One region of the Vibrio sp. 2132-1 genome, then DNA from elsewhere that is predicted to be linked to it. Evidence: predicted binding sites of a transcription regulator. Region 1 holds the regulator's gene; each other region holds the start of a gene.

Evidence for each region. The regulator PurR, encoded in region 1, represses purine synthesis genes. The targets are predictions, from matches to a motif close to TNANGNAAACGTTTNCNTNA.
Region 2: glpX (class II fructose-bisphosphatase) is a predicted target of PurR. The motif match lies at 6,032-6,051, and genes of this name have one in related genera.
Region 3: R8N47_RS06365 (inosine/guanosine kinase) is a predicted target of PurR. The motif match lies at 5,610-5,629, and genes of this name have one in related genera.
Region 4: R8N47_RS13970 (uracil-xanthine permease family protein) is a predicted target of PurR. The motif match lies at 2,873-2,892, and genes of this name have one in related genera.

Annotation. Positions count from the first base shown of each region.
Region 1 covers NZ_JAWPON010000013.1:78,367-86,417, reverse strand. The annotation lists gene R8N47_RS15750 (alpha/beta fold hydrolase) at 1-586, shown strand, start outside; gene R8N47_RS15745 (DUF2007 domain-containing protein) at 618-938, opposite strand; gene R8N47_RS15740 (TVP38/TMEM64 family protein) at 959-1,645, opposite strand; gene R8N47_RS15735 (TfoX/Sxy family DNA transformation protein) at 1,760-2,350, opposite strand; cyclic di-GMP riboswitch class I at 2,467-2,556, opposite strand; gene purR (HTH-type transcriptional repressor PurR) at 2,844-3,848, opposite strand; gene torD (molecular chaperone TorD) at 4,317-4,964, opposite strand; gene torR (two-component system response regulator TorR) at 5,231-5,941, shown strand; gene elyC (envelope biogenesis factor ElyC) at 6,014-6,799, opposite strand; gene cmoM (tRNA uridine 5-oxyacetic acid(34) methyltransferase CmoM) at 6,914-7,705, shown strand; gene mukF (chromosome partition protein MukF) at 7,708-8,051, shown strand, end outside.
Region 2 covers NZ_JAWPON010000022.1:6,304-14,354, forward strand. The annotation lists partial or broken gene R8N47_RS20330 (MBL fold metallo-hydrolase RNA specificity domain-containing protein) at 1-1,198, opposite strand, end outside; gene tpiA (triose-phosphate isomerase) at 1,590-2,360, opposite strand; gene R8N47_RS20340 (5-carboxymethyl-2-hydroxymuconate Delta-isomerase) at 2,631-2,978, shown strand; gene R8N47_RS20345 (DUF805 domain-containing protein) at 3,140-3,562, shown strand; gene R8N47_RS20350 (DUF3135 domain-containing protein) at 3,621-3,971, opposite strand; gene R8N47_RS20355 (helix-turn-helix transcriptional regulator) at 4,132-4,752, opposite strand; gene glpX (class II fructose-bisphosphatase) at 4,967-5,974, opposite strand; gene zapB (cell division protein ZapB) at 6,323-6,565, shown strand; gene rraA (ribonuclease E activity regulator RraA) at 6,701-7,207, opposite strand; gene R8N47_RS20375 (1,4-dihydroxy-2-naphthoate polyprenyltransferase) at 7,284-8,051, opposite strand, start outside.
Region 3 covers NZ_JAWPON010000004.1:300,012-308,062, forward strand. The annotation lists gene hisG (ATP phosphoribosyltransferase) at 1-846, opposite strand, end outside; His leader region at 900-1,037, opposite strand; gene tet(35) (tetracycline efflux Na+/H+ antiporter family transporter Tet(35)) at 1,218-2,819, opposite strand; lysine riboswitch at 2,929-3,111, opposite strand; gene R8N47_RS06360 (H-NS family nucleoid-associated regulatory protein) at 3,694-4,101, shown strand; gene R8N47_RS06365 (inosine/guanosine kinase) at 4,229-5,533, opposite strand; gene R8N47_RS06370 (hypothetical protein) at 5,651-5,920, opposite strand; gene mnmA (tRNA 2-thiouridine(34) synthase MnmA) at 6,109-7,233, shown strand; gene hflD (high frequency lysogenization protein HflD) at 7,244-7,861, shown strand; gene purB (adenylosuccinate lyase) at 8,015-8,051, shown strand, end outside.
Region 4 covers NZ_JAWPON010000011.1:76,974-85,024, forward strand. The annotation lists gene trmH (tRNA (guanosine(18)-2'-O)-methyltransferase TrmH) at 1-492, shown strand, start outside; gene recG (ATP-dependent DNA helicase RecG) at 746-2,827, shown strand; gene R8N47_RS13970 (uracil-xanthine permease family protein) at 3,060-4,448, shown strand; gene envZ (two-component system sensor histidine kinase EnvZ) at 4,520-5,812, opposite strand; gene ompR (two-component system response regulator OmpR) at 5,915-6,634, opposite strand; gene R8N47_RS13985 (DUF1090 domain-containing protein) at 6,764-7,159, opposite strand; gene greB (transcription elongation factor GreB) at 7,265-7,756, opposite strand; gene R8N47_RS13995 (RimK/LysX family protein) at 7,874-8,051, opposite strand, start outside.

The DNA of each region.
Region 1 (8,051 bases):
AGTTACCCAAGATATTTTGAAAGTATTGGACCATTTAAAGATCCAATCCGCTCATTTTGTCGGTATGTCGCTTGGTACTATTATTGTTCGAAACCTTGCTGAATTGTCATCAGAGCGCGTACGTTCGATGGTGCTCGGCGGTGCTGTCACAAGGCTTAACACTCGTTCTCAGATATTGGTGAAATTAGGTAATTTTTGTAAGCATATCCTACCGTACATGTGGCTCTACAAACTGTTCGCTTATATTGTTATGCCTCAAAGAAGCCAACGAGAATCTCGCCACCTTTTTATTCGCGAAGCCAAGAAGCTTTGCCAAAAAGAATTTAAACGTTGGTTTATTCTTGCCGCTGATGTAAATCCGTTAATGAAATATTTTAAAGATCGAGAGTTACCCATTCCGACTCTTTACTTAATGGGCGACAGGGATTACATGTTTATTAAACCTGTCAAAGAAATGGTTGCAGCACATAAGCTCAGCATTCTACGAGAAATCCCGAATTGTGGTCATGTATGCAATGTAGAGCGTCCAGAAGACTTCAATCAACACTCCATCGAGTTTATTAAACAGCAAGCTGTATGTGCTTAAAACTGAGTGCATCCACTGAATAGGAGAGCCGCTATAGCTCTCCTAGTTGATATCCACATTGCCAACATGCACCAAATTGCCCTTCGTTTATTTCATGACATTTTGGGCATTGCCAATCTTGATACTCATGCCTATCGGATTGTTTTCGATATGCTTTTACTATTTCTTCAGCTTTCATCTTTTGTGCAGTGTCAAAAAGCCACACATAAGGATCGGTATCATCACCAAACGGCAGTTCTCCTTTTAAGCCGAAAATACCTTCTCCACGAACTTCACAGTAAATTTGTTCCACTTTAAGCAGCTCACATACAATGTGTGCTTCTGCTGGGTTTTTAGCGATAAATATTTTCATCAAAATACCCACTTCACCAATTACGAGTTTTGCTGACTTGGTGTCGGCCTTACTTTATTCATAACCCATTTAGTGATGATTGGAAATAGTCCCAATAGCGCAAAAGACGCTAATACTGCGGGTGAAACAATGCCCGATAGGCTTTCAATTGTTGCTAATTGAGTACCTGCATTCAGATATACGGCTGTGCCTGGCAGCATACCTATTTGGCTAGTGAGATAAAATCTACCTACAGACATCGGCGTTAAGCCCATCAGTAAGTTGATTAGAAAGAAAGGGAATACAGGGATTAGACGCAAGGAAAATAGATAAAAAGCTCCGTCTTTTTCGACACCTTGATTAATTGCGTTGAGTTTATTTCCGAATTTGTTTTGTACCCAGTCACGCAATAAGTATCGGCTGCTCAAGAAGGCCAGTGTTGCCCCCATAGTGCTAGCGAAAGAAACCAGTAGCAAGCTTGTCCAAAAACCAAATAAGGCTGCACCAAGTAAGGTGACTACTGCCGCTCCTGGGATAGAAAAAGCGGTAATTGCAATGTAGGTAAAAAAGTAAATCGCAGCCGAGAATACAAAATTCTGATCGATGTATGTAGTTAGTGCTTCTTGTTGGGCTTTTGCATTCTCTAAGGTTAAATACTGGCCAAAGTTAATACCTAAAAAGACGATAGCCGCTAGTAGGATGAGACCTAATATCAGTTTCTTATTCATAATTTTGATTCCAATTTGGGATATATGTAATAAGACAGTAGGAAAACCGAAAAAATTTCACAAAAAAACCGCAGATTAGACTGCGGTTTTACAAGATAGTTTTTAGGCCGACTTTTATTGGAGGCCGTTCATCAACTCATCTCGGCGAGCTTGAGGTACCACACTCCAATGAGTGCCGTTGATAGCCCCTTCTAGTGCCCATAGCAACTCAATGTTGACGGTTGCAGAGTGCGTATCTCTTATCGCTTTATAGGCGTTAAGCGCACCTTCCTCTTCAAGCTTCTCTACGGATTCGATGCCGGCTTTTTTTAGCATGCGCTCGGTAGCCAGTCGTAAGTTAGGCAAATCTTTCAAACGGTTAGGCTTTGTACTTGCTTGCTGTTCTTTCTCAAGCTTTGCCTTTTTCAATGATTGATTCGCTACTTCGATTAAGCGTTCGCTTGATTCCCATAAATCGCTGGAAATAGCGTAGTACTTTGTAACGACTGGAAAGCCACGTTTTTTATAAACGTAAGGCTTTAGCCCTTGTTTCTCGAAGTCAGATGAAGTTTTTTGGTCTGCTCTGATATGAAGCTGATTGTTTACCACTAGTGCAAACATTGTTTCATCAGCGAATAGTCCGAAGCCACCAAACATTGAGCGCGACTTGATATTACCAAGTGCCTCAAATAGCTTCATAGAGTCTTTGAGTATCGGTTTATCCATGTTTTGTTATCTCGGTGTAATTAATATTACGCCACCAAAAGTCAGGTCCGAGAGAGTAGCAAACATGCGTAAAAACAATGTCATTACAGAGTAAAGTCATTGCTTACACACTTGCCATCGGTAACCCCGCTACCTTCCATATCGTAATATGGTTCAGGCCGGAGGCTTTGCGTCCCACTCTTTCGAATGGTTTGCCCTGTGCGTGACACAATGAGCATACTTCTTATATTGAATTAACATCACGGTTTAGCGTTAAAAGTGTGATTTCGGTTCAATAAAAATGATAGATTGAATGCTCTATTTTGCATATGGAAAGGTGCAAATTGGCCTTTGAAAAGGAGTTCTTAATATATATTACATTTATATAAAACAGGGAGTTAACGTTAGTCAATTGTTATTAGAGTGGTGTGAAGTATTAGAGAATGCTTAATTTTTCCAAAAAAATAAGCGCCCCTGTAGAGCGCTTATTTAACACGGTTAAATACAGTGAAATTTAGTTCATTTTTTTCACAGTATTTCGAATTACAAGCTCAGGTTGCATCTCGAAAATTCGTTTTTCGTGTTCTTTATCTTTGATACGCTCAAGTAGAATTTCGAATGCATTTTTACCAACACGACGTTTAGGTTGGTGGATAGTCGTTAGCGGTGGAGAGAAGTATTCCGCAAGCTCGATGTTGTCGTAGCCGATCACTGAAATATCTTCAGGAATTTTGATCCCGTTTTGTTGCAAGCGGCTCATTAGGCCTAGAGCCATTGTGTCGTTAAAACAGAATACCGCCGTCGGGCGCTTGTCCATTGCGGTAATTTTATCTGCAACTAATACGGCCGTATCACATTCAAAGTTACCTTCAAGGATCCAGTCTTCATTTACAGCTAGGTTCGCTTCGCTCATTGCGCGACGGAAACCTGCAATGCGCTCTTGGCAAGCAAGCTTTTCAAAATGACCGCTTAGACAAGCGATATCCGTATGACCATTGTCAATCAGATGTTTGGTTGCAATGTAGCCACCTTCTTCTGAGTTATCCATGATCTTGTCTGCTTGTGAGCTCTCTGGGCCCCAATCCATGACCACTTTAGGAATGTCCGCATGACGGTCAAGCATCTCTTTTAGTTCTTCGGTTAAGTCAGAACACATCACTAGGATGCCATCAACGCGCTTTTCAGCCAGCATACGAATGTAATCGCGTTGTTTTTCGTAAATCCCGCCTGTGTTACATAAAATCAGAGTATAGCCTTGGCGGTAACAGTAGCTCTCAACGCCATCAATCACTTCTGAGAAAAATAGGTTAGTTGATTGAGTTACTAACATGCCAATCGTACGAGTTGAGTTGCATTTTAGGCTGCGTGCAACGGCACTTGGCGCGTAATTCAGCTCGTCAACGGCTTTCATTACTTTTTCTTGCGTTGCTTCTGCAACGAAACGCGTTTTATTGATAACGTGCGAAACTGTCGTAGTGGAAACGCCGGCTAAGCGAGCAACGTCTTTTATCGTGGCCATAAATGGTGTCCTGTATCGAGCTACTGAAATATGTCGTATTGGATGTACCTGATGCTCTAATGGTTTCACACCTAGCAATATAAAATTGGCGCTAAGTGTCTCGGCAGCGGTTGATCCAAGTGCGACAAAAGGGTACGTAGCAGCATCGGTCGATGAATTTTATCTTTTTTCTATCTGATGAGAAATTGCCATCAACCTGTTAAGAAAACACAAAAACCGCTATATTTCAGCGGTTTACATATAAATCATATTTAATCGTTTGCGCTCACATTTTAGCCCTATGTGAACTGACTAGCAATGTTTTCAGCAAGAGATTTGTGTATTTGAAGTCACATTTTGACTGCTAAATAACCAAGCGTCTTTGCGCTAAGTTAAGGCAAACGAATATTATACCCAAGTTACTTACAATTGGTCACTTTCAGGCATACAGGAAGCCCGATAGGCAGGCTCCCTAAAAATAGGCGGCAATTATTCACCAAGAAGGTAGGCGCTGTCTAGTTTACAAAATGCAACTAATAGTTTCGCGACACTCGAGTAAAATCCAAATTCGTCGAATTGTTTACATTTGTCTGAAAACTGAGGTAACCAAGACATCAATTGTTGCTGGATAAAGTCGTTTTGTTTAACGAAGGCTTCTTCCATGTGTTTTTCTTGTTCAAGCTCGTTTGAGCGGATAATCATGTTCCCGAGAAAGTCGAGCTCAACGGCTAAGTGATCCGCAGGTTCCTTTAGGTTTTCGTCTACTTGAACGCCAAATTCAGCCATCAACTTTTCCATTTCCTCAGCTGGCTTGTCATTCAGTAAACCTGATTCACCAATGTACATGGATGCGTAAGGAAGAGCGCCGTATTTTTCTGTCTTCAAAAACAGTTCACAAAAGTCAGCTGCAAGCTCTAGTTGTGCATCTTCACGATCTTGTAACCGATTCAGCGCATCAACTAGGCTATCAACGGCTGGTTTTAGCGACTCATTTTCACCTAAACCTGCGAGAAAACTGCGAATTTCAACACTGTGATAGGCTTCCAATTCTTTCTCTGTTAGTTCTTTTGCGAACAAGCTCGAAAACCACCAGTAAATTTCAGCGCGTTTTTCATTAAAAGCTTTCACTTCTTGCATTTTGGGCTCCTGAATGATGCTTCAAGTCATGCATCACAAAGTCAATTAGGGATATCCCCTAAGTGTAATCAATTAAAATGAATAGCAGTAACTATAATTGTTATGTTTTATGGTCAAAAATGACCGTTTATTAATAGCAATGGGCAAGCTTGTTTTGAATCAATAAAAACGCTAAATCTTGCGTTTTAATGTATCTATGACTAGAAATGTTACTAGTTATGAATAGAATACGTCTTGGATAATAAGAAGACAGAAAAGTGGTGTAAATGAGCTATCACGTATTAGTCGTAGAAGATGATGTTGTAACTCGTAGTAAGCTTGCGGGATATTTCCAAAATGAGGGCTACCAAGTCAGCGAAGCAGAGAGTGGCGCAGAAATGCGTGAAGTTTTGCAAGCGGGCGATGTAGACCTGATCATGCTGGATATTAACCTGCCTGGTGAAGACGGCCTGATGCTTACTCGTGAGTTACGTAGCCAATCGGATATTGGTATCATATTAGTAACAGGACGCACGGATAGCATTGATAAAATCGTAGGCCTAGAAATGGGTGCTGACGATTATGTGACAAAACCTTTTGAACTGAGAGAGCTGTTAGTTCGCGTTAAAAACTTGCTGTGGCGTATTTCAGCAGCGCGCAGTGGCAGCTCGAAAGCGAATGAAACCAGTGAAGAGCACATTGTGCGCTTTGGGGAGTGGACATTCGACATTCAACGTCGCGCACTTAGCCGCAACGGTGAGCCAGTAAAACTAACTAAAGCAGAGTATGAACTTTTGGTGGCATTATCGTCTTATCCTAACCAGGTGTTAAGTCGTGAGCGTATTTTGAACATGATCAGCCATCGAGTGGATGCGCCGAATGACCGCACCATTGATGTTCTTATTCGACGTATGCGCGCAAAAATGGAGTTCGATCCTAAGAACCCACAGATTTTTGTAACGGTACACGGCGAAGGCTATATGTTTGCTGGTGACTAGTTGGAACATAACTCAATCGTAAAAAGAAAAAGGAGAGCTTCGGCTCTCCTTTTTTGTGGCTTCAAGATAATACTAGTTTGCTTCAACCATTGGTGTTTGGCCGACAGTATCACGCAACCTTTGCCAAATACTGCCCAAGTACTCATGCCAATAAAGCTCTGTTTGTTCTAAGTAACGCGCTTTAGGTGAGTATTTATCCCAAGGTTGACTTATCTCGCTAATAGCTAAGAAGTTGGTCGGGGCTGGGATTGGTTTAATGCCTGCTGCGTTGAACTCATACAATGCACGGCTCATGTGACTCGCAGAAGTGACTAACACAATCTCCTTTTGTTGAACGAATGCAGCCGCTTGACGCGCCTCTTCCCACGTATCTTTCGCATCTTCTAATAAAATGATATCGGATTTCGCGACTCCCAACGCAAGGGCAACGTTCGCCATCATTCGCGCGTGGCTAATTTCAGATCCGCCAGCATAGCCGGATAAGATTAATTTCGCGCCTGGATACATTCTTAAAATACGAATGCCCTCAGTTAAGCGCATTAATGCTGCACGGCTTAACTGCGAGGTGGGTGGAATTTCGTCATCGATAACATGACCATTCCCTAAAACCATCACGTAGTCGATGGTGCCAGAAACTGGCAAAAAGGCTTTATGCTCTCGCTCTAACGGCATAAGAAGCTTGGTTGAAACAGGTTGGAAGGCAACAAGAAAAATGCCAACAAAAGAGAATAGAACAACGAAGCAGCCAGTTTTACGTTTTGTAGTAAAACTAATGAGAGCAAGACCCAACAAGCCTATCAGCAGCAATGCCGGAAGGGGCATAAGCATGGCTGACACTACTTTTTTCAGCTCAAACATACATAAATAGTCCGAAAAAACATCAATTGATAATAAAAATGAGGGTATCCCTCTTTATTCCTGCTTTCCTTGTGCCAGAATAGCGGCACAATCCGTTATGATAACTCAGCAGAAGTGACAGAAGACCGCAATTTCGACGATATCGCCCACAAATTTGCAAAAAATATTTACGGCTCCGATAAAGGGGAGATCCGCCAAATCATTGTGTGGGAAGATTTTCTACAGATTCTAAGTGAATTAGATGCTGACCAGCAACCCCTAGAAGTGTTGGACGCTGGTGGTGGTTTGGCACAAATGTCGCAAAAGCTTGCTAAGCTCGGACATCGAATCGCTTTATGTGATCTATCTTCGGAAATGCTGCAGTTGGCTAAGCAGGATATTGAAAAAAACGGTTTGCTTGAGCAGTATCGCCTGATTCATTCGCCTGTCCAATCCATCGGTGAACATATGGATGGACAGGTCGATCTGGTTATGTTCCACGCTGTGATGGAGTGGCTGGTTGATCCTAAGGCCGCACTTGAAACAGTTCTTGAACAAGTAAAACCGGGAGGTATCGCATCAGTCATGTTCTACAACCACCACGGTTTAGTCTATAAAAACGTGGTTTGTGGCAACATTCCTCATATATTAGACGGCATGCCTCACCGAAAAAGATTTAAACTACAGCCGCAAAAAGGCTTAAAACCTGAAGAAGTCTACCAGTGGATAGAAAATTCAGGTTTTAATATTTGTGGCAAATCTGGTATTCGCTCATTTAGTGATTACATAGGCAATATGGAATACATGGGTGATTACGAGTTTGAAGATGTGTTGGCGCTAGAAAAACAACTTTGTCGACAAGAGCCATACCTCTCATTAGGCCGCTACATTCATGTGTGGGCTAAAAAGAACGATAAACAGGAATAACAATGAGTGAGATGACTCTCAATGCTGCAGAGCAACCAATCGATGAGCTGGTTGGCTGGGTTAAGCAGCACGATTTCTCGTTGAACCTGACCACAGAGCGATTGGCATTTTTGATAGCCATTGCCGTACTGAGTAATGAAAGGTTCGATGAAGAACTGGGTGAAGGTGAACTGCATGATGCATTTGCCATCGTCACTCGACTATTTGATGAGACCGGCGAAGCCTCCGCTTTTCGTGCGAACAATGCGATCAACGAGATGGTTAAGCAGCGTCTTATGAGCCGTTTTGTCAGTGAGATTACTGACGGAGCGAGCATTTACCGCTTGTCGCCATTAGCGATAGGAAT
Region 2 (8,051 bases), on a different contig from region 1:
AGAGATGGTATGGATCTGTGCGTTGGCTTCGATTGGTTGGTTATCGATATCCATCGCGTGGCTGCCTGATTGGATTTCTCGACCTAATGTCCCTTGTGCTTGATAGCCCGCAAACAACACATCATTTCTTTCGTCTGGCAAGAGTGCTTTTAAGTAATTGACGATCCTTCCTCCTTCGCACATACCGGATGCCGCGACGACAATCGCAGGCTCATCGGTGGAGGCTAGTCGATTCACTAATGCTTGATGTTCTCTATGGCTTTTCACAGTAATGCATTGTTCAAAGGCGAGGGGATGACGATGATTGTTGAGCTTTTGCTTTGCTTCTTTTCCCCACAGTTTTTTGAAACGGCGGTAGGTCTTCGTGACTCCTTTCGCAAGCGGTGAGTCTAGGATGATTGGCAAAGAAGACGACAAGTTGCGTTGATGAATCAGTTGCTCAATATCGAATAACAGCTGCTGCGTACGTCCTACGCTGAAAGCTGGGAGCAGAATTACGCCACCGTCTTGCAGTGCGTGATCGATAATGGCATTCAAGCGCTCAATTCGAGTGGCAATGTCTTCATGCTCTTTGTTGCCGTATATGGTCTCGATGAATAAATAGTCGGCACGTTTTGGCGGTGTCGGATCGGGTAAGAGCTGGGTATTGGACGGACCTAGATCGCTGGAAAACACGATGATTTCATTATTCAGGAGTTTGAATTCCACGTAATCAGAACCAAGAATGTGTCCTGCAGGTTGAAAGCGTAGGTAACATTGTTTACCAAGCGTAGCCATTGTTGGTAGTCATAGGGTCTTAGCTGTTTTTTAATGACATTGAGGACTTGTTGACGCTGATGGAAGTTCAAACCCAGTTGCAGCTTTAATCCACCTTCTAGCATTAGCGGTACCAGTTCGGCTGTTGCTTTGGTGCAGTAAATGGGCCTTTAAATCCAGCAGCCAGTAACCAAGGTAGGCGTCCGGTATGGTCGATATGAGCATGAGTCAGGACTAATTATTCGATGTGTTTAACTGGGAACTCAATATCCAGTGATGTCTTGCGATTGCAAAAATGGATGTCTTTGCCTTGAAAGAGTCCACAGTCGATCAGATGCTGCCATGTTGTCAACGCCAGTTTAAATTCATGACAAGAGCCTGTGACGGTATGTTTCCCACCATGGTGAATCACACTGGCGATGTCTGATATGGGTGTTGTCATGTCGATTGCTCCTCCTTGAACAAGTATCAGTAACTATAAATCCTGTGGGCAGAGTAAGTGAATAGAGTTCGTTGGTTGGATGAAATTGAGGGGGGGAATAATCGGAAGTGCGATTAGGTTCTTTGTTTTGATGTAAGGCGTTTTTCGTTACTTAACTTTGGGTTTGACACATGCGGTTAGTAGATTCCTGATGTCGCTTAGGCTCCTCGGAATGACGGGACTCTTATAGATTATTTCTGTTGTTTTGCTGGTTTGATTTGGGTGTGTGCGGAGAGTAGATTCCTGATGTCGCTTAGACTCCTCGGAATGACAAAACTCATTAGATCGTAAGCAAACAAAAAGGGATGCATGAAGCATCCCTTTGTTATTTTTACTGAGAGTAAAAACGAGATTACGCTTTTGCTTTAGCCGCTGCTTTAGCGATTGCTGCGAAACTTTTCGCGTCTAGAGAAGCACCGCCAACGAGAGCGCCGTCGATGTCTGGTTGTGAGAAGTAAGCTTCAGCGTTTTCTGGCTTAACAGAACCACCGTATTGGATGATTACTTGTGCTGCAACTGCTTCGTCTTTCGCTGCGATTAGTGCGCGGATAGAAGCGTGGATGCGTTGTGCATCTTCAGCTGTTGCTGCTTTACCAGTACCGATAGCCCAGATTGGTTCGTAAGCGATGATTGCGCCGTTTAGAGCTTCAACACCGTAAGTGTCGATAACTGCGTTGATTTGACGTGCGCATACAGCTTCAGTTTCGCCAGCTTCGTTTTGAGCTTCAGATTCACCGATACAGAAAACAGGAGTTAGACCGTTTTCTTTTAGGAAGTTGAATTTCTTAGCGATGAACTCGTCAGATTCGTTGTGGTATTCACGACGCTCTGAGTGACCGATGATGATGTGAGAAGCACCGAAGTCTTTCAGCATTTCTGGAGACATGTCGCCAGTGAAAGCACCGCTGTTATTTAGGTCAGTGTTTTGAGCACCTAGGATGATCTTGTTACCGCCTTCAACAATTAGACGCTCAGCCAGATCTAGGTAAAGTGCAGGTGGAGCTACTGCTACGTCAACACCTTCAACGCCTTCAAGCTCAGCGTTAAGACCAGTTAGCAGCTCAGTTACCATTGCTTTGCTGCCGTTTAGTTTCCAGTTACCCATCACTACAGGACGACGCATAGGAATATCTCCCTTATTTTTAATGTAAATAGTCTATTAATGTAAAAAATCTACGTAGGAATATAACAGAATAATGTGAACAGATCATGATTGGCGTCATGTCTTGTCCGGCTTTCTTCACTGATTCGACCAAGCATCGATCCTGTTATTTTTGTTAAAAGCAATCGATTGGTGATCGCGTAGACAGAATGATAGTTCATTCCTCGGAAATTGCTGGCTAGATTGGTATTACTACGCACTGAATTTATTATGTTGTAGAAAGGAATCAAAATGCCAAACTTAGTTTTAGAGTATTCGAACTCAGTGGAAGAGCGAGTCAATGTACAAGGTTTGCTGGAAGACTTACATAAAGCTGCGTTAGATAGTGGCCTTTTTGAACTCGCGTCTGTGAAATCTAGAACGCTCCGGTGCCACAATTGGTTAATAGGGGAGGAGGGAGATAGCCTCGACTTTATCCATATCAACTTTGATTTGTTATCTGGCCGCTCCCAAGAACAAAAGCGAGAACTGTCACGAGCCTTGATGGCGACACTTCAAGAGCAAGCCAGTCACGTACACAGTTTAACGGTCAATATCCGAGACATGGATATAGATAGCTTCCAAAAGGTAGTGAACTAGGTTGCGCTGAATTGCCCGAGAATAGCGAGGGGTTATTGTTACGAATTCTCAGCCTGGCTCTGCTTGTTATAAGGACGTTGTGGGTACCCAAGTTATCGGTGTCCTTTCCAAACTATATCGACTCGGCTAATCTATAACCTTTCTACTTTGGGGTAAATTTGATGTCGACTAAAGAGTTACTGTTTTCTTTTCAAGGACGTATAGACCGTAAAACCTACTGGATTTGGAACGTAATTTACTATGTGTCCATTCTAGGCTTTGGTGCCGGTATCAGCCAACTGCTTCCTACTCTCACTTATGTGCTTCTTCCTATTTTCTTGGTGGTTCTGTTGATCCCTGATTTGACGATCACCGCCAAGCGTTGGCACGACCGCAACAAATCGATCTATTGGCTAGCACTGAATATTCCGTTGATTATAGGACGAATTGCCACGCCAATGACTAACCCTGCCGCGCAAGAGCCGTCTACCCCACAGATGTTCGTCGCTTCCATTTCTCTGATTTGTGGTTTATGGATTCTAATTGAATGTGGTTTCTTAAAGGGGACATCAGGACCAAACCAATATGGCCCTGAGCCGGAGTAAGTATAGCTCTATGTTCTTTGAATAAGGCTCTAGGATTCTAGAGTCTTATTCCTGCCTTTTAGTAAAAATCATCCCTATCTTTAAACGCGTTTAAGCTAACCACATCCGCTTTTTGTGTCGGTGCCGCTTCCCCTTCTAGCGCTGCTTTGAACTTTACGACCTGTTTTCGCAACTCGTTCATCAATACCACATTGGTGTGATGAGGGTTTTTACACGTGCTGATGACTCTATCAATGTGGCTTTGTTGAGCCCGCAATCTTTCTTTCATATCTTCTGATGCGCTTTCGATCATCTCTTTCGCCATCTCATGACGAAATTGCTCAAAAGCTTCTGGGTCTCGCTCTGCCATTCGAACCATTTCATCGAATGGAGGAAGCGTTTGGGATGGGATATGACGTAGATTAGACATTGATGCTCTCCAAATCCTTATGGAAATTGCCTTTAGTTACTAAAAGCCTATACCACTAGAAAGAGGAGAGAGGATGAATTCTTCAGCCGTCTCACTTATAAGAGAAGCTTTCAAGCCTGAGATTGAATAAGTGCGGCATGTCGATGTTTGGTTGTGGTGGTTACTGCAGTTGTTGGATGAGGTAAACGCAGCGTCTTTGGCCGCTAATGATGTGCTCGGTACGCTCTACTTTGGTGTCATGTCCAAGTAAAGACTGAAAGACACTTAATTCTGATTGGCACAAGCTTGGGCAGCGAGTTGCGGCTTTACAAATCGGACAGTGATTTTCGATCAAGATAAATCCGTTCTCATCTTTCTCGAGCTCTGCCATATAGCCTTCTTGCTCTCTTAATGTGACGAGTGTTTCTAGTTTGCTTTGCAGAGAGTCGCATTGCTTAAGATGCTGACGATAACTTTGTAACGTGAGTTTTTCCCTTTCTGATGTGACTTTTTCCAGTCCATCTTTGCCAAAGATATGTTCGACAGCTTCTATAAACTGAATGGTCAACTCACCGTGACGGTCAGCAAATTGCTCATGACCTTTTTGAGTGAGAGACCAATGACGAGCAGGGCGACCAACTTTTACTTTTACGTCATGGATAGAAAGAATACCATCATCTTCTAAACTTTGCAGGTGCTGACGAGCCCCCATGGTTGTCATACCTAGCTCAGAGGAGAGTTGTTTTGCAGTGACGGAACCGTCACGCTTAACGATTTGCAATATCCTATCTACGGTCTTCATATACCCACCATTTATACGTCAGTAGATATTATGCGCGATAGGGTTAGTAAAGAAAAGTGTTGACTTAATTTGAGTGTGGATTTGTAGGGGCTATGTTTATGCGAACCAATATATACACTCTGAACAGTGAGAAACGAGGTGATTCAGAATCTATTGTCCGGCTGTGCGGAAAGAAAGGCTCAAACTCAGATTGAGCGAGAGCCTCGAGAAATGCTTAAAGAATAATATCGCGTACTTCTGGATCTTTACGATCTAAGTAGTGAGTCGATTTGATGCGGCGAATAGTTCGGCATCGACCGCGCACGAGCAGCGTTTCTGTGGTTGCAATATTGCCTTGACGAGAGATACCTTCCAGCAAGTCACCTTTAGTGATGCCTGTAGCTGAAAATACCACATTGTCGCTACGAGCCATGTCTTCCATTTTGAGGACAACATTCGCTTTTACGCCCATTTCATCGCAGCGTTTTAGTTCATCTGCGCCGTAAATGCGGTTTTCTTCAGTATCGCCTTTTACCTCATGACGAGGAAGCAGGCGACCGTGCATGTCACCGTCTAGCGCTCGAATTACCGCTGCTGATACAACCCCTTCTGGCGCACCGCCAATACAGTACATCATGTCCACTTCACTGTCTGGCATACAAGTCAGAATAGAGGCAGCCACGTCACCATCAGGCACCGCAAAGACACGTACGCCCATTGCTTGCATTTCTGCAATAACGTTATCGTGGCGAGGTTTCGCAAGGGTAATAACGACTAGGGTATCAAGTGGCTTGTTCAGGGCTTTTGCTACGTTCTCTAGGTTTTCTTTTAACGGCTTTTCTAAGTCAATTACGCCTTTTGCACCAGGGCCAACAACCAGTTTTTCCATGTACATATCTGGCGCTTTAAGAAAGCTGCCTTTCTCACCTGCGGCAAGTACGGCTAGTGCGTTCGATTGTCCCATTGCCGTCATACGCGTCCCTTCAATCGGGTCGACAGCGATATCCACTTCATCACCACCAATACCCACTTGCTCACCAATGTACAGCATTGGCGCATCATCGATTTCACCTTCACCAATGACAATTTCACCACTGATATCTGTTTTGTTCAGTAGCGTGCGCATAACTTCAACAGCTGCGCCATCGGCTGCGTTTTTATCGCCACGGCCAAGCCATTTATAACCAGCCAGAGCTGCACCTTCAGTCACACGGGAAAATGCCATTGCTAAATCGCGTTTCATGATGTCTCCAAGTAAGCAAGAGGGAAGAAGAATTTGCACGGCGATTCTATCACAAGGTCGAGTAAACGTTTGCCTTTTTGCGAGGCTTTTACTTTATCTAACTTGAATTTGATCAATACTTAGGGCGATTTTCAGCGTAGCGGGACGCAAAATCCTTGCTCAAAAATGCTTCAGCGACAAGAAAAGTCAGCGTTTAGTGAGATTGCGCTGATTTTTTGACCGAATGATGCAAAATATCGAATATAGTGAGTGTTTCTCATCGCGACGCTGAGTAGAATGAACCTTATATAGGTTAGGTGTGCATCAATCTCGCACATCGTCCCAACGGAATAACATAGGTAGGCCAAGATGTCTTTTGAAGTACTAGAACAACTAGAATCTAAAATTCAAACTGCAGTTGACACAATCACTCTTCTTCAGATGGAAGTCGAAGAGCTGAAAGAAGATAAAGCTAAACTTGCGGAAGAAGCGAACGAGCTTCGCTCTCAACGTGAAGAGCTAGAGCAAAAAGCACAACAAGCACAGCAAGAGCACGCACAATGGCAAGAGCGCATTCGTGCACTGCTTGGCAAAATGGATGAAGTGGAATAATTCGGCTTCTTCATTCCAAATTAAAAACACCCGCGTTAAGCGGGTGTTTGTGTTTTAGGGAAGTAGAAAATGTTGAGACAAGGCTAGGCGCTAAGAGCTAAGAGAAGGCCCTATAACTTAAACACCTAAAATTGGCTATGCTTCTTCATCCAACTCTAAATCAATATTCAATGGTTCAGGCGACAGAATAATTCCGGTGCTATCGGCATAAATATAATCTTCAGGTAAGAAGCTGACGCCGCCAAAGTTGACTGGTACATCCAATTCGCCAATACCCTGGCTGGTCGCTCCAACAGGAATAGAAGCGAGGGCTTGAATGCCTAAATTCATATCTTCAAGTTCATCGACTTCACGAACACAGCCGTAAACGACAATGCCTTCCCACTCGTTTTCTTCCGCAATGGTTGCGATTTCTGCATCGATAAGGGCTTTACGTAGGGAACCGCCACCGTCAATTAACAAAACGCGACCAAGTCCATCTTGCTCTAATGTCTCGCGGATCAACGAATTATCTTCAAAACACTTGATGGTGGTGATTTGCCCGGCAAATGAAGCGCGACCGCCAAAGTTACTGAACATTGGTTCAACCACATCTACCTGATCGAGGTAGATATCACAGAGTGCTGAGGTATTGTATTCCATAGCGTACCTTTCTAAACAGAAATTGGTTGTCTTTGAGTATATCTAGGCATTAAGTCAATGCAATGACAATCCTTTTTTAACTTACTAGAGTTTGAGCTACCACAATTGTTGCAAACAAAACGTTGGTGACTAGAGAACATTTCACGATGACTGGCATCATTGGTGCTATCTGTGCAGGCTTTTGTGTATGCCAAACTGCTTTACCATGATCGGCCACGAAATAAATACTAAGTAAAAATGGCAAGCTAATCCAAACGGGTTTGTCTTGAATTAACAAGTAAGCTGCAAAGGCAAGGATAGCTCCGCCAAGTAAAATAAAGTGGTACTGTTTGGCTTTACGTTGACCTAAGCGTACCGCCACCGTGCGTTTACCACACTCTCGGTCGTTCTCTATATCACGCATATTGTTGATATTGAGTACTGCAACGGCGAGTAAACCGCAGCCTAAAGCAGGTAAGAATAGCGTGGTGTCTACGTGACCAGTATGCAAGAAGTAGGTACCGGATACGCCGAGTAGACCAAAAAACAAGAACACTGATATATCGCCAAGCCCCACGTAACCGTATGGTTTACTACCCATGGTATAAGCAATGGCTGCGAGAATGGCCAAAATTCCCAACCCGATAAAAGTGACAATGCTTTCCAGTGAACTTAGTGAATAGAAAACTAACACCAAGCCTGAGATAGCGGTCAGAACGATGTTAAAGATAATTGCCTGTTTCATCTGTTTCGCACTTACAGCGCCTGACTGCATCGCTCGTAATGGGCCGAGGCGTTTGTCGTTATCTGTACCTTGAACGGCATCGCCATAGTCGTTTGCCAGGTTGGACAGAATTTGCAGCAA
Region 3 (8,051 bases), on a different contig from region 1:
CTCTTTCAGCTGTTCCATTGTTTCCCAGAATAGGTTTTCAGAACTCACTAAGTGAACAGCCATTTTCTGCTTATCTGCAGAAAGAGGAAGAACAGTTGGGTCTTCAGCACCTGGCAGTAGTGCTTTAATTTGATCTAACTTCTCTGCTGGGGCGTGAAGCATAATGTACTTAGATTCTTTCGCTTGCTGCACGCCTTGCATGCGAGTTAACAGCTTTTCGATTAGCGCCACTTTGTCTGCGTCGAACTCACCTGTGCGTTGAATCAATGTCGCTTTTGATTTAAAGATAATTTCAGCTTCTTTAAGGCCGTTCGCTTCCAGTGTTGCACCTGTAGAAACCAAATCAGCGATAGCATCAGCGAGACCCGCGCGAGGGGCAACTTCTACAGAGCCTGTCAGCATACATGTAGAGAATGGAACGCCGGCTTCATCCATGTACGCTTTTAGAAGTTGAGGATACGTTGTAGCAATACGCTTGCCAGCTAAGTCTTGTGGACCGTTGTACTCTTCGTCCTTGTCGATTGCGATAGATAAACGACAGCCACCAAAATCAAGTCGACGAAGCTGAACAAACTCGCAGGGTTCACCTAATGCTTTGCGGTCAAGGCGAACTTCTTCTAGTTCATTTTCGCCAATAAAGCCAAGGTCAACCACGCCATCCATAATTAAACCTGGGATGTCGTCGTCACGAACCAAGAGTAAATCAATTGGCATATTTTCAGAATGGACAACTAAACGCTCGCCCATTACGTTGAACTTTACGCCGCACTGTTTTAGTAGAGCTTGACTCTCTTTGCTAAGACGACCTTTTTTCTGAATTGCGATTCTTAAACGTTGTGTTTGCATTGCTTTGTCCCTATGCAAGATTTTGATATCTAAGTATTTTTCAAACTAATAAAACTAAAAAACCCTCGGGAGATTGAAGTCTCCCGAGGGTTTAAAATCTGCTTTTACTTTGATTTTACCTCCGGGAGTTTCCTGCCTCCCGGGTATGCGTACATCGCCCGAAAGACTAGATTGGGTGATGATGGTGATGAATGTTCATTACAAAATTACGCATACTTATTTCAAGGCTCTTCTCATTTGCTTTGTTACCAACCACACTAACCAAGCTGATTACTTTTTTCAACCCTTAATTTTAAAAAAATTCGAATTGTATAATACAAATAAAAAAGGAGGCCGAAGCCTCCTACAATTTCACCTTTTAAATCAGTGAATTACGCACTCTGGCAAGATGCCATTTTTGACTTTGAAAGCCATGACAAAATCGCGCAAACGATAACGAATGTAATCGACGCTGCGATGAAAGAGAACGCAATTGAAGCTGTCATACCAAGAGCAATAAAGCCCACGCATGAAACAAGCGCGACTGATAATGCATAAGGTAACTGTGTTGATACGTGATCGATATGGTTACAACGTGCACCCGTCGATGACAAGATCGTCGTATCTGAGATTGGCGAACAGTGGTCACCGAATACAGCACCAGCAAGAACCGCACTTAGCATCGGTAGCATTAGCGCTACATCTGTTGCGCCAGCCATATCACCCGCGATTGGTAGCATGATGCCGAACGTACCCCATGAAGTACCTGTTGAGAACGCCATCAGGCCAGACAACAAGAATAGGATAACTGGGAGCCAATGAGGGTTGATATTGCCCTGCGCCATTGTCGAAAGGTAAGTACCAGTCTTCATATCACCGATAACAGAACCAATGGTCCAGGCAAATACTAAGATTAGAATCGCACCAAACATAGACTTAGCACCAATCCAAAGTGTACGTGCGATCTCAGCCATTGGTAGACCTTGCTTCACAACAGTAAACAGTGCAACTGCTAAGCCAAGCAAGCTACCGTAGATTAGTGATGTACCTACATCTGTATTTTCAAAAGCACCAAGAAGCGCAAACTCCTTACCATCAGCAGCCAATGCTTGGCCACCCGTGTAAAGCATTGAAGCGATAGTCGCGATAATCAGCGTCACGATAGGAAGTATCAAATCTGACACTTTACCCTTTTCACTTTCACGGATATCTAGCTCTTCGTTTAGGTCATGCGCTTCTTGCGAGTCATTTTCTTTGTCTTTATCAAAGCCACGACCTTGCGATGCAGAGATCTCATGCTCACGCATTTTACCAATATCAAGACCAAACCACGCAACAGCGAACACCATTAGCAGCGCAAAAACGGCGTAGAAGTTCATTGGAATAAGACGAACATATGCGCCAAGAGCAGAATACTCTGTGACCCCATGTGAGACTAAGATCCCGCCAATAATAGTAATAATGTAAGCACCCCAGCTAGAAGCAGGCATAATTACACACATTGGAGCAGCGGTTGAGTCTAGAATGTACGCAAGCTTAGCGCGAGACACATAAAAGCGATCGGTTACTGGGCGAGAGATCGCACCAACAGCAAGGCTATTAAAGTAATCATCGACAAAAATGAATACGCCTAAAAAGGCGGCAAGAAGTTTGGAGCCGCGTTTACTCTTCACTCGAGATTGTGCCCATTCAGCAAAAGCACGAGTACCGCCAGATAGCGTTAATAAAGCTGTTGTCATACCTAATAAGATTAGGAAGCCAACAATGCTCATGTTCCAAGTGTTAATTCCGCCATCTTCAATAAAGACAGAAGAAACTTGAGAACTGACGTAACCTGCGGTGTCGCTGATAGACCAGCTATTAAGTAGCACCGCACCTAGCACGATACCTACACCCAAGGAAACTAATACACGTCGAGTCAAAATCGCCAAAGTCAAAGCGACAATAGGTGGCAATAATGAAACAGGAGAACTAGAAAAATCTATTAAATTCATGATCTTCAAAAACCAAAGTTTGGCTAGAGATCTACTGCAGACAAGTCACGTAGCATACGATACGTGCTCATGTTGAACTTAGCGACAGGGAAGCGAACACTCCACCCAACCCTACAGTAGCGCTCCATAGTTTAATGTGAATATATACTATGGCAGTGTTGTTCCTTTCAGATACAACCCCAGCAAGTAACTTTGATGAGTTACTTACTTCGGCAATCTTCGCCTTCCACTATTATTCATTGGCATCACCCCAATAATAGCTACTCTTCGAGACCGCGCCTCTACGGCAACAACAAACAATTAACCACTAACTGTACAAATTAACAACAAATTGTCTGCAATATTGCATCAGGTGGCAGCCATTGTACTTATGATGAGAGTCAATGCAACACATCAAACTAAATTAAACAAATAAATAATGACTGAGATAATTTATAAACCTTGCCTACTTCCATAAGTTTTGTGCAACTGAAATCACATCAATCATGTTATTTATGAAACATTATTACTACCTTAGAAATATCATGGTTTATCTTATATCAATAAATTAAGGATATATGACACAGCATTAAAGATGGATGCTTCATATTTTTAAGTAATAACTCAAATTTTTTTATAAAAAACCAAGCTATCACTCTCTCTATACAATAATGATTGTTGATTTTAGTTCTCATCTAATAATGATTTATTTCGAGTGTAATAATATTAATTGCTTTAAAAAATAGTCAAATTTAAACAAAATCTTGATTTAGCATTTGCACATAAGGAAAAGATAAAGTTAAATATAAGGACTCTTTGTTTATTTATAGATTGGCATTATTTAATCGTAACGATAAAAAGTGCCCAACACATTAACCTTTTAATAGGAATCGTTATGTCAGAGCTGACTAAAACCCTTCTAAATATCCGTAGCCTTCGTGCATTTTCTCGTGAGCTGACTCTAGAACAATTGGAAGAAGCTCTAGATAAACTCACTACTGTCGTAGATGAGCGTCGTGAAGCAGAAGAAGCAGAACGCGCAGCACAAGCAGAGCAAGAAGCTAAGCTTGCAGAGATTGCTGAGAAAATCGCTCAAGACGGTATTGACGTAGAAGCACTTATTACTGCGCTATCTGGCGAAACTAAGACGAAAGGCAAAGCGAAGCGCGCACCTCGCCCTGCTAAATACAAATACACAGATTCAAACGGTAATGAGAAAACTTGGACTGGCCAAGGTCGTACACCTTCGGCGATTCAAGAGCAACTTGATGCAGGTAAATCTCTGGATGAGTTCCTAATCTAGATCCGTGCTATTTTTAAAAGGCTCCCATAGGGAGCCTTTTTTATTTAAACCATTACAAATAAAAAAGGCACATTTCTTAATGTGCCTTTTACTTTAGTTACAGAATAGTTAATTAAACCGCTTCGTATTAACGTTCCCAGTATGCTTCTTCTAGGCTATCTTCTCGCTCAGGAAGTCCGCGCGACAATCGTGGTGAATGTTGCACGAGAACTTCGTAGCTAGCACGGTTTGCGTATTTGCAGACTTGAGAAAAAGAAGAGTAAGTTAAATACTCGTTACTGTGCTTGCTTGAATTAGGCACATTTTCTTTATGGTATTTATTTGCTGCCATATCATGAAGAACAGCAGATAACGCAGCATCACCTGCGCCATTTGTATTCTTAATTTTTTCTGGGCCACCCATATATGGCGAGATATGCGAGTACACTTTTATTGGCGTCTCGCATGAGTCTTTTTTCGCCGGACGACTGAATTCATAACGATTAAATTCAGCAATTGACCCTGGAAGTAATGGCAAAGAAGTTTCGCGCTTCGCGCTATCCTCCGTATACCCAGCCATAAATAGACCTACAGGACCCGCCGTGCACAATACTAGATCAGCCCACTCCAATGTTTTATCAGACGCAGCAAGTGGATCAGATTCCCCCGTCAGTGCTTCTGCTTCATCTTCATTCATCGCAACGACTGAAACGTTATCTCGAATGAATTCTTGCCAATATTTAGGGTCATCTTGAATAACAAACTTTGTGCCTAAAGTCAGAACAACAGGCACATCATTCTTTTTCGCGTACTCAATTGCTTTCATTGTTGCTTCCGGCATTGGGTCGCCGTCTTTGCAACGTACTAGATATGACGTCAGTACAAGTGCTGATGCATTTTTAAAGATTTTCTCTGGAATGCTATCAGGATGGAGTTGGTTCATTTGCCCTTCGCTGATAGCAAAAGTACGTTCACCGTCTTCTGTGATAAGAGCAAAACAACGGCCAATTGCACCATCTACACCTTGTAGGTAGTTCAAGTCCATGCGGCTTGATGTATTACAAAGATAACGGTAACCGTAGCTGCCAATCTTAATATCCTGGCTCATCACTCCAAGTAGTGTGGAGCGGTCATCCGCTAGCACGGAGTAGTTATGTAGCGTGTTACCAATTGTACCGCCCGCATACTCATTGGTAATCAAGTTCTCTTCTTTCAGTTGCTGGTATAACTCTTCTGCTCTTTCGTCATCGATAACCAGAGAGTGACCTTTACTCAGACCGTACTTTTCAATCACATCCGTTGTAACTTTTGCTTCAATATCAACCAAGGTTTGGTCAATACCAATGATGTGAGTGCGCGTCATCTTCTTGCTTTCTTGTGCTTGGCTCACCAGCGGGTCACGAGCATGAACAGGAAAATAGTGCTTCGATTTGCGTTGTCCAGGAAATTTCATATTGTCAGTCTGAGTAAGGGGATGAAAAGGAGAGCGGATTCTATACCGCTAATAATAAAGCAGCAATAAAAGCGATTATAGCAAACGTTTGCTGACTACTTTTTTCTTTTAGGTGGCTTATTCACCTTCCATAAAGCTGAGATCTGGTAGTTGCTCAAGGTTCTCGCTATAACGCTTTAGGTTGAACTCACCCTCATTCTTCATTACATCAAAAATCTCAATTGACATCGCACATGCCATCATCGCAACCGCATCTTCACGTGGTGTGCCAGTCATCATTAAACGCATAAGGGTTTCTTTTACTTTAAGCGGGTTACCATCTTCGAGCTGATTTTCAACAATTTCAATCAACTCACTTTCTTGCATAAATTGGTTTTCTTCTGTCATTTGATGTTTCCTCTTGGATTTTGGCCAACTATGCCATATATACCTCTTCTATACTTGCGAAATTACTCGTTCGAATCTTTGTTGAAGAAAAATCCAGCGAAACGAATTGTGATTTCGATCTCGGATCTGTCACCGGTCTGTGGATTCTGATAGAATCTGCATCCCGTTTATTTAAGTGGTGTTTAGTAATGTCTGATAACAGCCAAAAGAAAGTCATCGTCGGTATGTCCGGCGGCGTTGATTCATCTGTTTCCGCGTATCTTCTAAAGCAGCAAGGCTACCAAGTAGAAGGCCTTTTCATGAAGAACTGGGAAGAAGATGACAACGAAGAATATTGTACAGCGGCAGAAGATCTTGCTGACGCTCAGGCAGTATGTGACAAGCTAGGCATCCACCTACACACTATCAACTTTGCTGCCGAATACTGGGATAACGTATTTGAGTACTTCCTTGCTGAATACAAAGCGGGCCGTACTCCGAACCCTGACATTCTTTGTAACAAAGAAATCAAGTTCAAAGCATTCCTAGAATTCGCTGATGAAGTACTTGATGCTGATTACATTGCAATGGGCCACTATGTGCGTCGCTCTTTCCCAGAAAACGGTGAAAAAACACAAATGTTACGTGGTCTAGATGGCAACAAAGATCAAAGCTACTTCCTGTACACATTAAGCAACGAGCAAATCGCACGTAGCCTATTCCCTGTTGGTGACCTAGAGAAGCCAGAAGTACGCCGCATCGCGGAAGAGCAAGATCTAATCACGGCGAAGAAGAAAGACTCTACGGGTATTTGTTTCATCGGCGAACGCAAGTTTACTGAATTCCTAGGTCGCTACCTTCCAGCTCAACCAGGCAACATCGAAACACCTGAAGGCGAAGTGATTGGTCAACATCAAGGCCTGATGTACCACACGCTTGGTCAGCGTAAAGGTCTACACATCGGTGGCCGTAAAGGCGGCGGTGGTAACGAGGACCCATGGTTCGTTGGTGAGAAAGATCTAGAACGTAACGTTTTGATTGCCGTTCAAGGTAAAGACCATCCAATGTTAAAATCAGAAGGTCTACTTGCATCACAACTTCACTGGGTAGATCGTGAGCCAATTCGCGATGTTATGAAGTGCACAGTGAAAACTCGTTACCGTCAGGAAGATATTCCTTGTACAATCATCCCTATCGATGATGAAAACATTAAAGTTATCTTTGACGAGCCACAAATTGCTGTAACTCCAGGTCAATCAGCAGTGTTCTACAAAGGTGACGTGTGCCTAGGTGGCGGCATCATCGAGCAACGCATTAAATATTCTCAAGCTTAGGAGTCGTTACGTGGCGAATACACTTTATGACCGTACTATCGCTTTCGCTGGGATTTGCCAAGCTGTTGCTTTAGTTCAACAGGTAGCGAGAAACGGACATTGTGATCAAGATGCTTTTGAAACATCAATCAACGCTATTTTGAGCACGAACCCTGCTAACACAGTTGGCGTATTCGGTCGCGAAGCCGATCTAAAGCTCGGCCTAGAATGCTTGGTTAAAGGGATTGATAGCACACCATCAGGCAGTGAAATTACTCGTTACATTATTAGTTTAATGGCGTTAGAACGTAAGTTAAGCTCTCGTAACGATGCTATGTCTCAGCTTGGCGATCGTATTCAAATGGCCAAGCGTCAGTCAGAGCACTTTGAGCTACTAGACGATCAAATGATCAGCAATTTAGCGAGCATCTATCTGGATGTCGTTAGCCCTATTGGCCCACGCATTCAAGTAACGGGCACGCCATCTGTACTGCAGCAGACGGCAAGCCAACACAAAGTTCGTGCGCTGTTGTTATCTGGCATTCGTAGTGCAGTTCTTTGGCGTCAAGTTGGTGGTAAGCGTCGCCACCTAATCTTCGGGCGCAAGAAGATGGTAGAGCAAGCACAAATCCTTCTTGCTCGTCTGTAGTAAAATATCAAATAAGCAGCTCGCGTTTATCGCGAGCTCATTTTTTTCGACTAAAACAAATCTCGCGCAAACGTTTGCGCAATATTCGTGACAATTGCCACAGTTATTGGTATAAAGCTCACGAAATTTAGAAACCCAATTCAGGAGAACATCATGGAACTGTCAGCATTGACTGCTGTTTCACCAGTAG
Region 4 (8,051 bases), on a different contig from region 1:
GGCGCGCGTAACTGGGTTGAAGTGGATACTCACGATTCGATTGAAACTGCGATTACCGAACTCAAAGCGCAAGGTATGCAGGTTTTGGTGACCAATCTTTCGGACACCGCCGTCGATTTTCGCGAGATCGACTACACCAAACCAACGGCAATCATTTTAGGCAGCGAAAAGGTTGGCGCTTCAGAGCAAGCCAAACAGCTTGCTGATCAAGACATTATTATCCCGATGGTGGGCATGGTGCAGTCACTAAACGTATCGGTTGCCAGTGCCGTAATTTTGTATGAAGCGCAACGTCAACGTGAAGCCGCAGGCATGTACGACCGAGAAGAAAGCGCTCTGCCTAAAGAGACAATCAACCGTATTCTCTTTGAACGTGGTCACCCAGTGCTGGCAAAGGTCGCGAAACGAAAAGGGCTCGTTTACCCACCACTCGATGAAGAAGGTCAAATCATCGCCGATGACGCGTGGTGGCAAGAGATGCAAAGCAAGTAACAGACTTTCGTCATCCTGAACGGCGGCGAAGGAGCGTGGTTCAGGATCTAATTCTCAAATATACAGATGCTGATAGTGTTAACTTCAGCGACATACTTGTTGAAAATAGAATCCTGATGTCGCTAAAGCTCCTCGGAATGATAGGTTATCAGTCAAATCATGACACTAACTAAAGCATGACTATTTTTTCCTGTACAAAAACACAGCTCCATGGTTAACATACTGCTATGTTAACCATTTTCTTGAGCCCTCTATGTCCGCCCAAATGTTATCTGCCGTCCCATTAACCTCCCTTTCTGGAGTTGGCGCGAAAGTCGCAGAAAAACTCGCCAAAGTTGGCTTACATAGCGTTCAAGATTTGCTGTTTCACCTTCCGTTACGCTACGAAGATCGTACTCGTATTTACCCTATTGCCAAACTGCATGCTGGCCTTTGGGCGGCAGTGCAAGGTAAGGTCATGGCAGTCGACACCATCTTCGGTAAGCGCAAAATGCTAACGGTAAAAATCAGCGACGGTAATGGCACTATCACGCTGCGCTTTTTCAACTTTACCGCAGCCATGAAGAACAATTTCACGCAAGGTAAGTTAGTACATGCTTACGGTGAAATTAAGCGCGGTGGCATGGGTTTGGAAATTGTTCATCCTGACTACAAGTTTTACGTCAGCGAGCAAAAGCCCGATGTAGAACAGAGCTTAACTCCTGTTTATCCCACTACAGAAGGTTTACGCCAAATCACATTGCGCAACCTTACCGAACAAGCTTTAGCCCTGCTTGATAAAACCGCAGTGCAGGAATTACTTCCAGCGGGGTTGTATGACCATCAAATCACGATGTCGCAAGCGCTGCACACCATTCATCGCCCACCACCAACCATTAATTTAGATGAGTTTGACGAAGGCAAACATCCTGCCCAAATCCGCTTGATCATGGAAGAATTGCTCGCACAAAACTTATCGATGCTAGCGGTGCGTAGCAAAGGTCAGAAGGATTCAGCGCTACCTCTCGGTCCTTGTAATAAACTAAAAACGCAGCTTTTAGCCCAACTGCCTTTCTCTCCTACAAACGCTCAAACCCGAGTAGTACAAGAGATTGAAGCCGATCTAGAAAAACCGCACCCAATGATGCGATTAGTGCAAGGCGATGTTGGTTCGGGGAAAACGTTGGTTGCCGCTTTGGCCGCTGTTAGAGCCATTGAGCATGGCCATCAGGTGGCACTCATGGCGCCAACCGAACTATTGGCCGAGCAACACGCTATCAACTTCGCAAACTGGTTTGAAACAATGGGTATTCAAGTCGGTTGGTTAGCGGGCAAACTCAAAGGTAAGGCAAAGGAAGCCGAGCTGGCTCGTATTGCCAGTGGTGAAGCAAAAATGGTAGTGGGTACTCACGCGCTATTCCAAGAGCACGTTGAATTTCATCACCTTGCTTTGGTCATCATTGATGAACAGCACCGCTTCGGTGTCCATCAGCGATTAGAATTGCGTGAAAAAGGTGCAAAACAAGGCGCTTATCCACATCAGTTGATCATGACGGCGACGCCTATTCCTCGCACCTTAGCGATGACCGCTTACGCCGATCTGGAAACTTCCGTGATTGACGAGCTACCACCGGGTCGAACGCCGATTCAAACCGTTGCCATTCCAGATACAAAACGTGACGACATCGTCGAGCGTGTCCGAAATGCCTGCTTAAACGAAGGCAAGCAGGCATATTGGGTGTGTACCCTGATTGATGAGTCGGAAGTATTAGAAGCGCAAGCCGCGGCAGATACCGCAGAAGAGCTTCAACGTAAACTGCCGGACGTAAAAATTGGTCTAGTGCACGGACGAATGAAGCCGGCAGAGAAACAAGCGGTGATGCAAGATTTCAAAGACAATAAACTGCATTTGCTGGTCGCAACGACAGTGATTGAAGTTGGTGTGGATGTACCAAACTCTAGCTTGATGATCATAGAAAACCCTGAACGTCTTGGTTTGGCACAATTACACCAGTTAAGAGGTCGCGTGGGCCGAGGTTCCGTTGCTAGCCATTGTGTACTGCTGTACCACTCTCCGCTGTCAAAAACCGCGCAAAAACGTCTCGGAGTACTACGTGAAAGTAACGATGGCTTCGTCATTGCGCAGAAAGACCTAGAAATTCGTGGCCCTGGAGAACTATTGGGTACAAAGCAGACAGGTCTTGCTGATTTCAAAATCGCAGACTTAGTTCGAGATCAACGCCTGATTCCCGAAGTTCAGCGTATTGCGCGTCATATTCATGACAATTACCCGACTAACGCAACAGCGATTATCGATCGCTGGTTGGGTGAGCGGGATATTTACTCCAAAGCGTAATGATTGAAAGCGAGCCAAATGGCTCGTTTTTTAATACGCCAAAAACAAAGCAAACGTTTGCTTTTTGAGTAAATCTCTCTATAATCGCGCACAAATTTTTAAGTGTGTTAGATCACACTCCACCAACCTGAGTTGACTCTGATTAACAGCAATCACAGGTAACGACGTCAACTCCACCCTGCTCTCCCATTCAGCGAGAACTAGGGAAATATTGCGACTAGCGAGACAAACAATGACAACTTCAAACCGATCTTCGGAACTGGTCTATCAACTCAACGATCGACCACCTTTGCCTCAAACCATTTTTGCCGCACTTCAGCACTTATTGGCGATGTTCGTCGCGGTTATCACTCCGTCACTGATCATCTGTCAGTCTTTGGGTGTACTAGCAGACCAAACGAATACCATCATCAGCATGTCTTTGTTTGCGTCAGGCGTGTCTTCGTTTATTCAAATTCGCACCATTGGCCCAATTGGCTCTGGTTTGCTCTCTGTTCAAGGTACCAGCTTTAACTTTTTAGGTCCTATTATTGGAGCAGGCCTATCGCTGAAAGCCGGTGGAGCAGACATCAGCACCATGATGGCTGCCATTTTTGGTACGATTTTAGTCGCATCATTTGCAGAAATTTTCCTATCTCGCGTGTTGGAGCATGCCCGCCGAATCATCACTCCGCTTGTTTCAGGCATCGTCGTCACTCTTATCGGTCTCACACTGATTCAAGTCGGCTTAGTATCAATGGGCGGTGGCTACGCAGCATTAAATGAAGGAACCTTCGGCAGCTTAGACAAACTTGCTCTGGCTGGGACGGTACTTGGGTTAATTGTGATTTTAAACCGCTCGAAAAACCCATACATCCGTGTGGCTTCAATCGTGATTGCGATGCTAGTGGGTTACATCATGGCGTATTTTATGGGGATGGTAGATACTTCTCAGCTAGGCGCAACCGAGATCGTAGCACTGCCCGTACCAATGCAATATGGCTTATCGTTTGACTGGTCTCTGTTCATTCCGCTGGTACTGATTTTCTTTATTACCGCACTAGAGGCCATCGGTGATATTACCGCAACATCTGAAGTGTCTGGTGAGCCAGTAAAAGGCCCAGTGTACATGAAACGCATTAAGGGCGGTGTGTTAGCAGACGGCTTAAACTCTGCAATCGCAGCCGTTTTCAACAGCTTCCCGAACTCAACGTTTAGCCAGAATAACGGCATCATCATGCTAACAGGAGTCGCGAGCCGCTACGTGGGTTACTTTATTTCTGGCATGTTAGTGATTCTTGGCTTGTTTCCTGGCGTCGCTAGCTTTGTTCAGCTGATTCCTGAGCCAGTACTTGGCGGCGCAACGATTGTCATGTTTGGTACGATTGCTGCCGCTGGTGTGCGTATTATCTCTCGTGTTGAGCTCGATCGCCGCGCAATTCTGATCATGGCCTTATCCTTCTCAATGGGACTTGGTATCGCACAAAAACCAGAGATCCTGCAATTTATGCCAGAATTTATTAAGAGTATTTTCTCAACTGGTGTTGCAGCAGGTGGCATCACAGCGATCATTTTAAATCTACTTCTGCCAGAGAAACTGGAAGACGAAGATGAACTTCCTCAGGAAGTGAAAGAGTCTTAAGATTATTGAGAATAAGAAAAGCCCAACCTATTTAGGTTGGGCTTTTTGTTTAAAGGGTGCAGGCCATCGACTTACTTGGTAGGAAAGCTGATTTGAGCGATTAAACCGCCTTCACTACGATTACGCATCACCACAGAGCCTGAATGTTGGCTGATTATACGCTTCACAATCGCCAACCCTAGCCCAGTGCCTTCACTACCGCGAGCGGTGTCACCACGCGTAAAGGGTTCAAATAACCTCGCGATTTGGGAATGCTCGATACCCGGTCCGTTGTCCTCTACTGAAATCCACACTAGCTGCTTATCTGCTGTCACACCAGTGCTGATTTTGACCCAGCCATTGCCATAACGTAGCGCATTCACAACTAAGTTACTGATCGCCCGCTTAATCGCAATCGCGCTTCCTTTGGCTGGCGGCAAGTTAAGATTAAGATCTGTTTCAATTTCAACCTCATAACCACCTTCAGAACTGGCGACGTCACTGGCAATCGTACTGATATCAACCGCTTCAAACGATTCTTGGTTCACCGGTTTGAGATAATCCATAAACTGACTGATGATCTCATTACATTCTTCCGTATCGCTAATGATCCCCTCCGCAAGATAGCTGTCCTCAGGAGACATCATTTCTGTCGCTAGGCGAATACGCGTCAGAGGCGTTCGTAAGTCATGGCTAATCCCCGCCATTAATAAGGCTCGGTCTTCTTCTAGCTCTTGAATACCTTTCGACATTTGATTAAAGGCTCGAGTTACAGAGCGAATCTCCGATGCGCCTTTCTCTGCTAAGGGGGGCGGGATCTCACCTCGACCGACGTCTTTCGCGGCTCTCTCTAAAGCCAAAAGTGGACGGTTTTGCAAACGAATAAACAACCAACCACCTGCAATGATCAGCAGCGCCATAATCAAACTGTTACGAAACAGCGGTGCAAAATCTTCTTCTTGCAGCTCAGATAACGGAATACGAATGATGGAGTTCGGCAACTTTTCGATGTGCATCCACAAAATGTAACTTTCATCGCCAAGCAATAAGCGTACTTCTGTAGGCGAACCCAGCTCTTGGCTCATTTCTTCAGACATCAAATCAATCGACATTGCGTGATGAAATTCAATCGCCTTATCGCTGTCAAGGCTGTGAACCGTCACCCCTAATCTTTCTAATAATTGACGCCTTAACGGTGCATCAGACTTTAAAGGTCCTTCATCATCAAGCACCAAATTGAGCTCATGGGCGAGAATTTTATTGAACTGCTGCAAACTCGGCATCAACGCGTAGTTAAAAACGGCGTAGTAAGAGAAAACTTGGCTCGCGAGAAGCAAAGAGATGAACAGCAGAATAGATTGTGTCAGTGAACTTCGGATGCGCATGGAACGTTCCTAGTGGTCCTAATCGCGAAATTTCAGCCTTCAAAGGGAAGGTAATGAAGGCTGAAGTTGCTATAGCCAAGTGCTGGCTATGGAGTGAAGAGGTTACACCTCTTTGCCGTCTGGGACGAAAACATAACCTAGGCCCCATACGGTTTGAATGTAGCGCGGCTTGCTCGGATCGTCTTCTAACATGCGACGTAAACGTGAGATTTGTACGTCAATAGAACGTTCCATTGCAGAATATTCACGGCCACGCGCCATGTTCATCAATTTGTCTCGTGACATTGGCTCACGTGCATTCATCACGAGCGCCTTTAGAACAGCAAACTCTCCAGAGGTGAGTGGCATTGCCTCGTCACCGCGGAACATCTCGCGAGTGCCTAGATTGAGTCGGAACTCCCCGAACTCCACCACTTTTTCTTCCGTGCTTGGTGCACCCGGCAACTCTACAGTTTGGCGGCGTAATACGGCCTTGATGCGAGCCAACAATTCGCGTGGGTTAAACGGTTTTGGCAAATAATCATCCGCCCCTACCTCAAGACCTACGATGCGGTCCACTTCATCACCTTTCGCGGTGAGCATTAAGATTGGCAACATATTGTTCGCGTGGCGTAGACGACGACAAATTGACAAACCGTCTTCACCTGGCAACATTAGGTCCAGCACCATTAAGTGAAAGTTTTCGCGCGTTAGTAGGCGATCCATCTGTTCGCCATTGGCGACACTTCGTACCTGAAAACCTTGCTCAGAAAGGTAACGCTCCAATAGAGCACGTAAACGAGCATCGTCATCAACCACTAAAATTTTATGATTTTCTTGCATTGAAACATCCTTTCAGAAGCGTCTATTGTCGAAAATGTATCACTGTTTTTCCTAACGTGCTCAAGCAAATTGTTACTCTTTTTATCTTAAGCGCTTTATTCTCTCTCTAGCAGGTATTTTCAGCACCTACTATTGACCATAATTCCATTCCAGTTCACGCTTGGCCTCAAGCAGCTCTTGCTGTGCCTCAGCCAGCTTGTGACGTTTTTTCTCAATTTTGTCTGCTTTCCCTGAATGCTGAGCTTCGACTAATTCTTCCTCTCGCTCCTCAACTTCTTTAGTCTTTTCTTCCACTTCTGCTTGCAGCTCTTGCCGCAGCTCACCTTCCGAGCATTCATTCTGGATAGCGGAAAGTGCTTGCTCCAAGCCTTTAATGCGATGCTCATTACCTTGCGCTTTTGCATACTCGAGCTGCTGCTCTACCGCTAACTCTTTAGCGTCACAGCCTTTCACTTCATCTTGAGCAAAAACTGAAAGTGAGAAACCTATTGTTAGTGCAGCACTACACATGACTGCTTTGTTCATTTTACTTCTCCGAGAAAGGCACCATGCCTTTATACCAAATATTCTGACGTTGAGACCCAAGTCACTCCTAGTGAACTTCATGAGACTTGAATCGGTGATAAAGCCTCAGTCTTCCGAGGCCGGTTGAATATATTCAATTGAGTTGATGAACCACTCTTTTTCACCTTCTGGGGTGCGTACCGTGAACTCTTCATCCACTTGTTTTTTCAACATCGCTCGCGCCATAGGTGAATCGATAGAGATGTAGTCTTTCGCATCGCCATAAATCTCTTCAGGCCCGACAATACGAAACTTTTTCACTTCTCCTGCCTCATTTTCTATTTCCACCCATGCACCAAAAAAGACTTTGCCTTCTTGTTGCGGAGAATAGTCAACGATCGTGACTTCTGGCAGGAATTTACGAAGGAAGCGGACACGACGGTCGATCTGACGGAGTAAACGTTTATTGAAGGTGTAATCCGCATTTTCTGAGCGATCGCCCAGGCTCGCCGCCCAAGTAACGATCTTGGTGATTTCCGGGCGCTTTTCATTCCAAAGGTAATCATGCTCTTGTTTGAGTTTGTTGTAACCTTCTCGTGTAATCAGCTTAGTTTTCAAATTAACTCCTATCTCAACTAAAAAATGCTGCTCTTTGGCAGCATTAAGGAGATGATATACCCAAAGGTCCAATGTTGTTCAGGCTTTGGGTATCAAGGTGATAAGGCGGCCAGAGTGTTACTTTTCGTAATCCGGTTTTTGCGTCACGATGTAATTCGTATCACTCGAAACAACCGCGCCATGTTTTAGGAAGTTTTTACCTAAAATCATGCTGTAATGGAAGCGACCTCGGTCCTGTAAGTTGACTCGGATCTTCTTCTCTAATTCGCCAAGCTTAACATGCATTTCAACCACA